2 regions of the Fictibacillus enclensis genome follow, and region 2 is predicted to be linked to the other one. Evidence: a T-box and tRNA genes for the amino acid it is inferred to sense, from the RefSeq annotation. Region 2 holds a T-box; the other holds one or more tRNA genes.
The links. The T-box of region 2 lies ahead of serS (serine--tRNA ligase). A T-box ahead of a tRNA ligase gene usually reads a tRNA of that ligase, here a tRNA-Ser.
Positions count from the first base shown of each region.

Region 1: it encodes a tRNA-Ser, which carries the amino acid that the T-box ahead of serS (serine--tRNA ligase) is inferred to sense. The anticodon was not compared.

Region 1 is NZ_CP126109.1:2,924,767-2,930,997, forward strand. Features, by position in the region: gene QNH15_RS15375 (MFS transporter) at 1-236, opposite strand, end outside; gene QNH15_RS15380 (superoxide dismutase) at 381-992, opposite strand; tRNA gene QNH15_RS15385 (tRNA-Phe) at 1,515-1,590, opposite strand; tRNA gene QNH15_RS15390 (tRNA-Met) at 1,595-1,671, opposite strand; tRNA gene QNH15_RS15395 (tRNA-Ser) at 1,850-1,942, opposite strand; tRNA gene QNH15_RS15400 (tRNA-Ile) at 1,956-2,032, opposite strand; tRNA gene QNH15_RS15405 (tRNA-His) at 2,071-2,146, opposite strand; tRNA gene QNH15_RS15410 (tRNA-Met) at 2,163-2,239, opposite strand; tRNA gene QNH15_RS15415 (tRNA-Asn) at 2,245-2,319, opposite strand; gene QNH15_RS15420 (DUF456 domain-containing protein) at 2,468-2,950, opposite strand; gene QNH15_RS15425 (Na/Pi cotransporter family protein) at 2,978-4,582, opposite strand; gene QNH15_RS15430 (DUF1189 domain-containing protein) at 4,766-5,533, shown strand; gene QNH15_RS15435 (DUF1002 domain-containing protein) at 5,572-6,231, opposite strand, start outside.
Region 2 is NZ_CP126109.1:15,986-22,216, reverse strand. Features, by position in the region: gene serS (serine--tRNA ligase) at 1-1,151, opposite strand, end outside; T-box leader at 1,414-1,628, opposite strand; gene pdxT (pyridoxal 5'-phosphate synthase glutaminase subunit PdxT) at 1,668-2,252, opposite strand; gene pdxS (pyridoxal 5'-phosphate synthase lyase subunit PdxS) at 2,271-3,155, opposite strand; gene QNH15_RS00065 (serine hydrolase) at 3,301-4,593, opposite strand; gene guaB (IMP dehydrogenase) at 4,753-6,210, opposite strand.

The DNA.
Region 1 (6,231 bases), 2.2 Mb from region 2:
ATAACCCTGTCAATTTTTTTGGTTAATCTCCCCGCAATAAAAAAAGCAACAGGCTGAATGCACACAATGGATAAATTATATAGAGCAATGTCTCTCAATTCTCCCGACTGTTTCCACAAATAAATGTTAACGAATGTATTGGACAAAGCGGTGCTCAGCGCGAACAGTCCGCCAATCACAAGCAATAAAAGCAATTCCTTCGTTCTGTCTGTATCTCCGAACAATTTAAATTTCATGATCTCGCCCCTTTGCAATTCACATGTAGTTTTCACCACTTGTAAGGGGCTATTCGCCAATCGGAAAATTGGTTTTTATTGTAATTCCAATAAAAACAAAAGCCGGCTCCCCTGAGGAAACCGGCTTTCACCTGAAATACTTGCTTATTTTGCTTCGTTGTAGCGTTTTTCAACTTCATCCCAGTTTACAACATTCCAGAATGCGTTGATATAGTCAGGACGCTTGTTTTGATACTTAAGGTAATAAGCGTGCTCCCAAACATCAAGTCCAAGAATTGGTGTTTTGCCTTCCATTACAGGGTTGTCCTGGTTGGGAGTGCTTGTTACTTCCAACTCACCGTTATTTACAACAAGCCATGCCCAGCCAGATCCGAAACGGCCTTTTGCAGCGTTCGCGAACTGCTCTTTGAAAGCATCAAGGCTTCCAAATTTGTTGTTGATGGCATCAGCCACTTCACCAGTTGGCTCATTGGATCCGCCTGGTTTAAGGATTTCCCAGAACAAACTGTGGTTCGCATGCCCGCCGCCGTTATTGCGTACAGCCGTGCGAATGTTTTCTGGCAGAGAATCAAGGTTAGTCAGAATGTCAACCAAGTTTTTGCTTTCAAACTCGGATTGGCCTTCAAGAGCTGCGTTCAAGTTGTCAACATATGTCTTATGATGACGGTCATGGTGGATATTCATCGTATCCTCATCAATGTGTGGTTCAAGTGCGTTTGCGGCGTAAGGTAAAGCAGGCAGTTCAAACTTTGCCATGATACATCTCCTCCTTGATATGTAGTTCATTTTTTATTTCATTTTGGGAAACCCCAAATTGAAAACTTAGTCAACAAGAATGTTTAATAAGTAGCACAACACATACATTATCAGATTTACCCTTATCTTTCAACGATAAACCCTTATTGGAAGAAGCTTATTTTTTACGACGGAATAGAGCGCTATGACTTGTTTTCATTGAAATGGATTAAAAAGCGGTAAATTCCCTGCAAAATGCACAGTTTTGCAATTTTTTTGTTAATCTTCGACTGGAGAGTAACAGACCTCTCCCTTTTGGAATGAAATTTTGTCTTAAATGTCCTCACATTAGCGGAAGATATTTAATTACTCTCAAAACTCCTGTGTTTATTCTCAAAATGAACCGATTTATTCTCAAAAAAGCCCCTTTTACTCTCAAACCGTATATGTCGACACTAATCGAGCATATTCGACGCATTTATTTTGAAATGTTGTAAACAAAAAACCTTTGCCAAAAAGGCAAAGGTTACGTATGTATAGAAATGGTGGCTCGAGACGGAATCGAACCGCCGACACGAGGATTTTCAGTCCTCTGCTCTACCGACTGAGCTATCGAGCCACTTTGGTTGCGGGGACAGGATTTGAACCTGCGACCTTTGGGTTATGAGCCCAACGAGCTACCAGACTGCTCCACCCCGCGATGATATGAATGCTTACGGATGATGTTATTCCTCCGTAGCTTGACCTCTTCCTCTACAAGCTATTTCTTGAAGTGTATCCGTCGAGGTTACTCGTAGCCTACTCGTGCTGTAGCGCTCGTTGCTCCACCCCGCGATGATATGAATGCTTACGGATGTTATTACTCTTTACAAAGTAAATGGAGGAGGTAGAGGGATTCGAACCCCCGCGAGCCGCTAAGCCCCTGTCGGTTTTCAAGACCGATCCCTTCAGCCAGACTTGGGTATACCTCCGTATGATTGTATGTGGTGGACCCTGTAGGACTCGAACCTACGACCAATCGGTTATGAGCCGACCGCTCTGACCAACTGAGCTAAGGGTCCATGTGGTTTTATTAAGTATATCATATATGTAAGTATAATGGGGCGACCGATGGGAATCGAACCCACGAATGCCGGAACCACAATCCGGTGCGTTAACCACTTCGCCACGATCGCCATCGCCTAAAAAATATGGTAGCGGCGGAGGGGATCGAACCCCCGACCTCACGGGTATGAACCGTACGCTCTAGCCAGCTGAGCTACACCGCCATAGTTGGCTCCACAGGTAGGACTCGAACCTACGACCGATCGGTTAACAGCCGATAGCTCTACCACTGAGCTACTGTGGAACAATTATGTTGTCCTCTAAGGGACAAGAATTACTATATCATTTTTCCGTTATGTAAGTCAACTCTTTTTTTCAACAGCCTTGGTTGGCCGTTGTCGAGAAGACAGATATAAATATAGCATGTTCCCATCCGCTTAGCAAGCACTTTTTTATAAAACCACATACAAAAAGTATCCAATCATAATCAATTGAATGACAATCTTGACTAGCGTCCCTCCCAAAAAGCCAAGGACCGAGCCTACACCGACTCGGAAGGCATCCATGGGAGATTTGCGTCCAATAACGAGTTCAGCCAGAAACGCCCCGATAAATGGACCGGCAATAATACCGGCCACCGGAATTACAAATGGTCCGACAAGCAGGCCGATGGTACTTCCCCATATGGCCGCCTTCGATCCTCCCCGCCTTTTGACTCCATATAAATTGCTGATATAATCCACCACAAACAAACTAGCCAGCAGAATGGCCTGCACGACGATAAAGAAGATAGTGAATGACTGAAAGGAATAAAATAAGCCATACAATAAAAATCCCAGTATAAGAAACAGCGCGCCTGGCAAAATCGGAAAGATTAAGCCGGCAAAGGCTAGCAGAAATGACAAGATGATCAGCGTCCAATATAGATAATCCAACGTTTTACCTCCTACTATCTTGCATTTTTATCTTTCAAGAACAGCTTCAGCAATATTGACGGAATGATCACCGATCCGTTCCAAATTACTGATGAAGTCGACATAGACAACACTTTCCTGACCGCTGCTCAAATTATTGTTGATATCCTGAATATGCTTCTTTCTTAATGTTTTTTCCATCTCATCAATACCATCCTCAATGGACAGTACTTCTTCTGCCATGGACTTGTTATTGGTCTCGAGCGCCATAATGGCCTTTTCCAGACAGGATTGAGTAAGAATCATCATATTCTCAAAATCCCTGGAAGTGACCTCTGAAAGCTTAATATTATTTCTAGCCATAAAACAGACCAGATCAATCATATTTTTCATATGGTCCCCTACCCGCTCGATATCCTTACAGAGGTTTAGCAGCATCGTATGCTCAGTAGATTCGTTTTTGGAAAGAGAATGAATCGATAATTTCACGAGAAACTTTGTAAGCTGGCGGTCAAATCTGTTAATTTCCTCTTCATACTGCATGGCGGTGTCCGCATACCGGTTTTTTCGTGTTTGAAAGAAAAGCAACGCCTGATTAAGGCCCTCCCGGGAATAGGCTGCCATTTTCAGCAATTCCTGTCTCGCCTGATGCAAAGCAAATTCAGGTGAACTGTTGATCACTTTTTCATCCAGCTTCACCGTTTGAGTATCAACGGTCCACTCATCATCCCGGATCAACCGGGTAACACCATAGACCAAAAATGAGATGAACGGAAACAAAATAATGACATTTGCCACATTAAAAAAGCCATGTGCAAAAGCGATTTCCATCGCCGGCTTCAAATTCATAAACCCTGTGAGCCATTCAATGATGCTTTTATAAGGAATAAAGAAAATAACAAAGATAACGGTTCCGATGACATTAAACAGTACATGAACGAGCGCGGCACGCTTGGCATTCTGTGAAGCTCCGATGGCTGCAATCACCGCGGTGATGGTCGTTCCAATGTTATCTCCAAATAAAACAGCAAGAGCTCCGCTCAGATGAATTAAATCCATGGAAAACATTTGTTGAAGAATACCCACGGTGGCACTGGATGACTGCAGCACCATGGTAGCGAACATCCCAGCTGCAATCCCCAGAAACGGCTGGTCATTGAGATGGTCGGTTATATTTTTAAAATTCAGGGAGGTTTGCAGCGGCTCCATTCCTGCTCCCATCAGCTGCAATCCAAAAAACAGTCCTCCAAGACCAAAAAGGATCCTCCCAATAAACACGTATTTATAATTGCGGATAAAGAAAACAAAAAATGCGCCAACTGCGAGTAATGGCAGACCGAAGCCTGCAGCATCAAAGCCAATAATAAAAGCGGTAAACGTTGTACCTATATTGGCTCCCATAATGATTCCCACTGCCTGTCTTAATGTAAGCATACGAGCATTAACAAGTCCGACTGTCAAAACCGTTGTAGCGGAGCTGGACTGAATCAGCATCGTAACAAACAAACCGGCGAGAATCCCTGTAAATGTATTCGTTGTTAAACTGTCAAGAATATTTCGCAGCCGGTCTCCGGCAGAATTCTGGAGCCCTTCCCCCAAATATTTAATTCCAAAAAGAAAAAGGCCGAGTCCGCCCAAAAACTGAAACAGCATATCCTGAACACTCAATGTATTTGACAACCCCTTTTAACTAATCATCCTTCTGATATTATCTAGTTTTATAAATGTTATGTAAAGACGCTTCTGAAAACCTTAACAAACCAATGGCTTACACATTGTTTGTTTCCTCATTATTCGCTAAAATTAATACAGACCATTCAGGAAATGAGGAGTTACATGAGAATTTTCAATCATTTTATTAAAAGTCTGTTTTCCCCGCAGACTGTCGCTCGTCTACGCTTTCAAGGGGTTGGAAAAGCGATCGGATACATATTTTTTCTTATTTTTCTCACTTCCATTCCCTTTGGAATTACATTTTCCATGGCCTTTAAATCAGGAATAGAGGAATTTGAGCAGTCCATGAAGTCCGATATACCTGATTTCACGTTAAAGGATGGAAAGCTTTCTTCACAGCTCAAAATGCCCGTCATTCAAACGGATGACAATCAAACCTTTATTTTTGATACCACGGGAGCCGTAAAGGAAAGCGACCTTAATAAGTACAATGATGTCATTGCCATGTTAAAGAACAAGGCGATCATTACATCGGGTGGTGAAACCCAAGCCTTTCCGTATCAGACGCTTGGCGATGTGACACTGACCAAACAGGATGTGAGTTCCTGGATCAATAAACTTTCGGATTTGCTTCCTATTTTGCTTCCATTGATTTTTTTGTTCATTTACCTCTTTACTGTAGCCATGAAGTTTATTGGGGTAACTGTCCTCGCCGTCATCGGCCTTGTTTTGCAGAACATCAGCCGCCGAAGCCTTAATTACAGAAGATTGTGGGTCATGTCCGCCTATTCCGTTACCCTGCCTACGGTTTTCTTTGCGGTCATGAAGCTTTTACATACCGAGGTGCCCTTCTCTTTTATCATTTATTGGGCAGTGGCTTCCCTCTTCCTACATCTTTCCATTAAAGAAACACCTGAGCCAAAAGCATAAAAAGAGGAGCCGGTTTCGGCTCCTTTTCGTATGGCCTTTTACTTTTGGAAAAGACCTTTTATGCCATCTATGATGGAAATAATAAAATCGATGAATTTTTGAAGAAACGATTGTGTTTCTTCTTTATTGAGAAAACCATCAAGATTATCTCTGACGTTTTGCAACTGGTCTTGAACTTTATCCCAGTTAATGTTCAAATCCTTCATTTTATTAAAAAGGGAAACCAGGCTGTTTAATTCATCATCTGTCAATGTGATTCCCAGTCGTTCAGCTACGCGTTTGATCAAATCACGGAGTTCATCCTCGTTCTTTACCGGATGATCCGCAAGCTCCTGTTTGATTTCGGTAATCAGCTGAGTCGCTTCTTTTGTTCCAATACGGTCACCAAGCTCTGCAGTTTTAACCACTTCTTCATTGGCTACTTGCTTTTTTTCTTCGGGAATGTTTACATCTGCTTTTTGTTCATATGCTTTTAAAATTCCTGTAAGGGCTGCTGTACCCGATACCTCAAATGGGGCGGTCACATAAATGTCGGCGTCTTTAACACCCGCGGTAACAAGAGCATTCACAATCATGCTGTCTGTTACCCAATTGATGTTTTTAGCTTCAACATGAAGCCCTTTCCCCTTTTCTGCCAGGGTAACTTTTGAAGATGAAATTGCCCGGGTGCCCAACTGGGCTTTCGAAACATACTTACC
Region 2 (6,231 bases):
CCATTTAACGTATGAACGTATTCCGGTTTTCCTTTGGCTTCACGACGGAAGCGGATTTGTGCTCTTCTCGCCTGGAAGGCTTCAAAATTGGAACAAGAAGAAATTTCACGGTACGTTCCATAGCTCGGAATCCATACTTCAATGTCGTACTTCTTCGCTGCCGTGAATCCTAAGTCAGCCGTACACATGCTGAGCACCCGGTAAGGAAGCTTCAGGAGCTGAAGAATTTTTTCAGCATGACCTGTAAGCTTTTCGAGTTCTTCATAAGAATCCTCCGGTTTAACAAAGCGTACAAGCTCAACCTTATTAAACTGATGCTGGCGGATCAGGCCGCGTGTGTCTCTTCCTGCAGAACCTGCTTCAGAACGAAAGCACGCGCTGTAGGCCACATAACCTTTTGGCAATTCCTCAGCTGTTAAAATCTCGTTGCGGTGCAAGTTTGTTACAGGGACTTCCGCTGTAGGAATTAAAAAGTAATCTTCTTCACGAATTTTAAACGCATCTTCTTCAAACTTAGGAAGCTGCCCGGTACCTGTCATGCTTTCCCGGTTTACCATATATGGCGGTAAAATCTCCGTATAACCATGGTGGTCTTCATGATAATCCATCATCATGTTGATCAAAGCACGTTCCAGGCGCGCCCCCGCTCCCTTATAAAAAGCAAAACGGCTGCCGGTTACTTTGGCTGCTCTTTCAAAGTCTACAATATCAAGGTCCGTTGCCAAGTCCCAATGTGCCTTAGGTTCAAAGGAAAATTCTTTAATATCTCCCCAATGGCGGACCGGCACGTTATCATCCTCTGTTTCACCAACAGGTACGCTCTCATGTGGAAGATTTGGCAAAGTCAGCATGATGTGATTCAAATCTTCTTCAGTCGTGCGGAGCTCCTCATCAATTGCTTTGATCCTGTCGCCCACTTCACGCATCTCTTTAATCAGATGATCCGCATCCTTCTTTTCACGCTTAAATTCCGCTACCTGTTTGGATACTTCATTCCGCTTGGACTTCAGCGTCTCCGTTTCACCAATCAACTGACGGCGGCGTTCATCCAACTCGAGAAAACGGTCAAGACCGGATAAATCTTCTCCACGTTTGCTTAGTTTTTCTTTTACTTCATCAAAATTCGCTCGTACAAATTTCAAATCCAGCATGTTTTTATCCTCCTTTATTTCACCTTTACACAACAACCAATGTTCCATCCAAAAGTACAATCCACTATATACCGAAAACCAAAGCCGTTATTCCCCCATAGCCGAACAAGAAGCAAGGAGTTCGAGGCGCCGCTGATTCCGAGGACCGGAGTTTAGTTACCCCTAAATGAGGATCCGAGGAATCAAGGCAACGAAGAAATCCGATGCTTATTGTTCGGCGTACAAAATTAAAAAACTCCCGTCCCTACACTACAATAAAGTAGAAAGGGACGAGAGTTAACCCGCGTTGCCACCCTGGTTGCAGGCGATCGCCTGCCGCTCGGCATTGATAACGGACAATGTGGACCGTGAAAGCCTACGTAACATTTCAGCTTTCCACTCAAGGATGGATTCGCAACTGATTTTGATCGGTTTTCACCAGCCACCGACTCTCTGGTCAAAAATCATGTTGCTACTGATTCCTGTCTTCGATTTAACAAATAATGTTTGTATAGTAATGTACAACAATTTCTTTTTTTATGCAATGACTTTTTTCGTTTCATCCACCATCTGCACAAAAAATTGATGCAGGCGATAGTCATCCGTTAGCTCCGGATGAAAGGCTGCACAAAGGAAATGTCCCTGTCTGGCACCTACAATGCGGTCATTGTGAACGGAAAGAACTTCAACGTCTTCACCAACATTCACAATGTAAGGAGCACGGATAAATACTCCATTTACGTCCTCACCCACACCTTTGATTTCAAGCTCTGCTTCAAAGCTTTCTTTTTGGCGGCCGAATGCATTGCGTTCAACCGTCATATCAATCAGCTCGAGGTGGGCGGTATCTTGTCCCTGAATGGTTTTCGCCATCAGGATGAGACCTGCACATGTGCCAAAAACCGGTTTTTCCTTTGCAAATGCTTTGAGTGGTTCAAGAAATTCATATTTATCGATTAAACGCCTCATGGCCGTGCTTTCTCCACCCGGGATAATCAGGCCATCAAGGTCGTTCAGCTCATCAATTCGCTTTACACTTACTGCTTCTGCGCCGCTTTCCTGTAAAGCTTTAATATGTTCCCTTACAGCGCCTTGCAGAGCAAGTACACCTATCTTAGTCATTTATGCAGCGTTCCCTTCTTACCAGCCTCGCTCCTGCATACGGTCTCCAGGAAGAAGCGTGGAGATGTCAATTCCTTTCATTGCTGTTCCAAGTCCTTTGGACAATTCTGCAATCAGCTCATAATCTCTGTAATGAGTAGTTGCTTCTACAATCGCACGGGCAAACTTTTCGGGGTTTGCTGATTTGAAGATTCCTGATCCAACAAACACACCGTCAGCTCCAAGCTCCATCATTAATGCGGCATCCGCTGGTGTAGCTACACCGCCGGCTGCAAAGTTAACGACTGGAAGACGGCCGTCTTTTTTGATTTGAAGAAGAATTTCATAAGGTGCTCCAAGGTTTTTCGCCTCTGTCATCAATTCATCTTCACTCATTGCAGATACTTTGCGGATCTGGCCTTGAATCATGCGCATGTGGCGAACCGCTTCAACAATGTTGCCTGTTCCTGGCTCACCTTTCGTACGAAGCATGGATGCTCCTTCACCAATACGGCGGGATGCTTCTCCAAGGTCACGTGCCCCACATACAAATGGAACGGTAAAATCACGTTTGTTTAAGTGGAACACTTCGTCGGCAGGAGTCAGTACTTCACTTTCATCCAGGTAGTCTACTCCCATGGATTCAAGAACACGAGCTTCGACAATGTGGCCGATTCTTGCTTTCGCCATAACGGGGATACTTACTGCATTGAGTACTTCCTCTACGATGGTAGGGTCAGCCATGCGAGCCACTCCGCCTGCTGCGCGAATATCAGCCGGCACACGCTCAAGCGCCATAACGGCTACTGCACCGGAAGCTTCAGCAATTTTGGCTTGCTCTGCATTGATGACATCCATGATGACTCCGCCTTTTTGCATTTCAGCCATTCCGCGTTTTACACGATCTGTACCTGTTTTCAACATGCTACATATCCCCCTATTTATTAACTCAAATCTGAGTTTTTGTAATAATCAAATTCACACTTATTTTAACGTAAAACCGATAAAATTCATAGGGTTTAAAAAAATACTCTCCAAAAGCAATGCTTTCGAAGAGTATGATATGACATTAGAACCAGCCTTTTACCGTATCCATTGCAGAATTCCAGACACCGCCAAAGAAATGACCCGTGCTTCTCATGGACAGTACAAACCAATTGGCTTTTTCGACGGCTTTGGTTGTTACCACACTGGCTTGTCCTTTGCCGGATCCATCATTGAGCAAATAGCCCTGATCCTTTTCTTTACCTGTATACTTCAGCTCGATGTGTCCGATCGCTTCACCTTTCTTAAGAGGGGCTTTCAATTTCCCGTCTTTATCGAGATGTTTTTTGTCGATCACAAGTACAGGCTTGTAGTTTTCTTTTTCACCGTTTTTCACCAGCATGGTTACCGGTTCTTTTGTTTTAATTCCTACTTCTTTACCCTTGCCTTGAATAACAGGAAGGGTTTTTTTGTTTTTGAGCTCGTAGCCCTTAGGCAATAATGTTTCTTTAGAATAATTTTCAAATCCATAACTCAGCAGCTTTTTCGTTTCGTCAAAACGGCCTTTGTAGCTGTCTGATTTCATTAAAACAGAGATAAGTCTTGTTCCATCGCGTTTAGCAGTAGCAGCAAAGGCATAACCGGCGCTGTCAGTGGTACCTGTCTTAAGACCATCTACACCTTTATATCCGTAAACAAGTTCCGGAAGCATCCAGTTCCAGTTTTTCATAAGGATTTTGTCATCGGTATTTGGACGGAACCATTTAGTAGGAATACTTGCGATATCCAGAACTTCCGGATAATCATTGATCAGCTTGTACGCAAGAATACCAACGGATTTTGCGGACATTTTATTCTCATCTGTTTTGCTTCCAACAGAATCAAATCCTTGCAGGTCATTGTTATTCAAACCTGTACAGTTAACAAAACGGGCATCCTTGATTCCCATTTCCTTGGCTTTGTCATTCATCATTTTAACAAACTTTTCTTCAGACCCGCCGACTAACTCTGCAAGCGCAATGGATGCACCGTTGGCAGAATAGATCGCCATCGCTTCGTAAAGTTCTTTTACCGAATATTTATAGTCACTGCGTAATGGGACATTTGATAGTGAACGGTTTTGAGAAATTTTATGGGCATATGTACTGATGGCAGTTTTTTGATCCCACTTAATTTTACCTTTTTTAATTGCTTCATTTACCAGGTATTCTGTCATCATTTTTGACATACTGGCAGGCGGCAATACTTGCTCGGCTTTCTTTTGATATAAAACCTTTCCTGTATCTCCATCAACTAAAATCGCGGTCTCTGAACTGGATTTAAGCACAGGAGCAGCACTTGCTTTATCTGAATATCCAAACATACTGGCTGATAACATCGAAACCAAAACAGCAGAAAACGTAATACCTTTAATTTTGTTGCCGAACAACACTGACACCTCCATACAATTTACACACAAACGTAATTGTACCATAGCAATATACAAAAAAATAGACAGAGGAATAACCTCTGTCCACTTTTTTTCAAAAATCTATCTTTAGACCGAATAATTTGGTGCTTCTTTGGTAATCTGCACCTGGTGAGGATGACTCTCACGAAGCCCGGCACCTGTAATTCGAACGAATTTGGAATTGTTTTGAAGTTCTTCGATGGTTGGTGTTCCGCAATATCCCATACCGGAACGAATACCGCCGATTAGCTGGAACAATGTATCAGCCAGCGGTCCTTTGTAAGGTACGCGTCCTTCAATGCCTTCCGGAACAAGTTTTTGGTTATTTTCCTGGAAATATCGGTCACGGCTTCCTTGTTCCATGGCGCCGATAGACCCCATTCCCCGGTATACCTTAAACTGACGTCCCTGATAAATCTCACGCTCTCCCGGGCTTTCTGATACACCGGCAAGCATGCTGCCCAGCATAACGGCATGTCCTCCAGTAGCCAAAGCTTTTACGATGTCACCGGAATATTTAATGCCGCCGTCCGCAATGACAGGTATCCCGTGCTTGCGGGCTTCTGTCGCACAATCATAAACAGCTGTAATCTGTGGAACGCCAACTCCTGCCACAACGCGTGTAGTACAGATGGACCCAGGACCAATACCTACTTTAACCACACTTGCGCCTGCTTCAATAAGATCCCTTGTCGCTTCGGCAGTAGCCACATTACCGGCAATAATCGTAAGGTCCGGGTATTTGGCACGAACTTCCCGGACTTTAGTCAGTACGCCTTCAGAATGGCCATGAGCGGTATCAATAACGATAGCATCCACGCCAGCTTCCACAAGCTTGTCGATACGAACCATCGCATCCTTCGTCACACCTACTGCTGCACCAGCCAGCAAACGTCCCTGGCTGTCTTTTGCAGAGTTCGGAAACTCAATCACTTTCTCAATATCTTTTATGGTAATTAATCCTTGAAGAGTTCCTTCATCATCAACCAATGGAAGCTTTTCAATCTTATGCTTTTGAAGCAATTGTTCCGCTTCTTTAAGCGTTGTTCCAACAGGTGCGGTAACAAGGTTCTCTTTTGTCATGACATCTGAAATCTGGATGGAGTAATCTTCAATAAAGCGAAGATCACGGTTAGTGAGAATGCCGACTAATTTTTTGTCGCCGTCGACAATGGGTACACCGCTAATTCTGTATTTCCCCATAAGGTGCTCAGCATCAAATACTTGATGGTCAGGAGTCAGGTAAAAAGGATCTGTGATAACCCCACTCTCAGAACGCTTGACCCTGTCCACTTGTTCCGCTTGCTGTTCAATTGACATGTTTTTATGGATAATACCCAACCCGCCCTGGCGTGCCATGGCAATTGCCAATTCAGCTTCTGTTACGGTATCCATTCCTGCACTAATAATCGGTACATTTAGTTGTACAGAGTCAGAAAGACGTGTTTTTAAAGAGACATCCTTTGGCAGTACTGAGGACTTTGACGGAACCAACAGTACATCATCAAACGTTAATCCTTCTTTCTCAAACTTGCTCTCCCACATGTATACTCCACCCTTCTCATC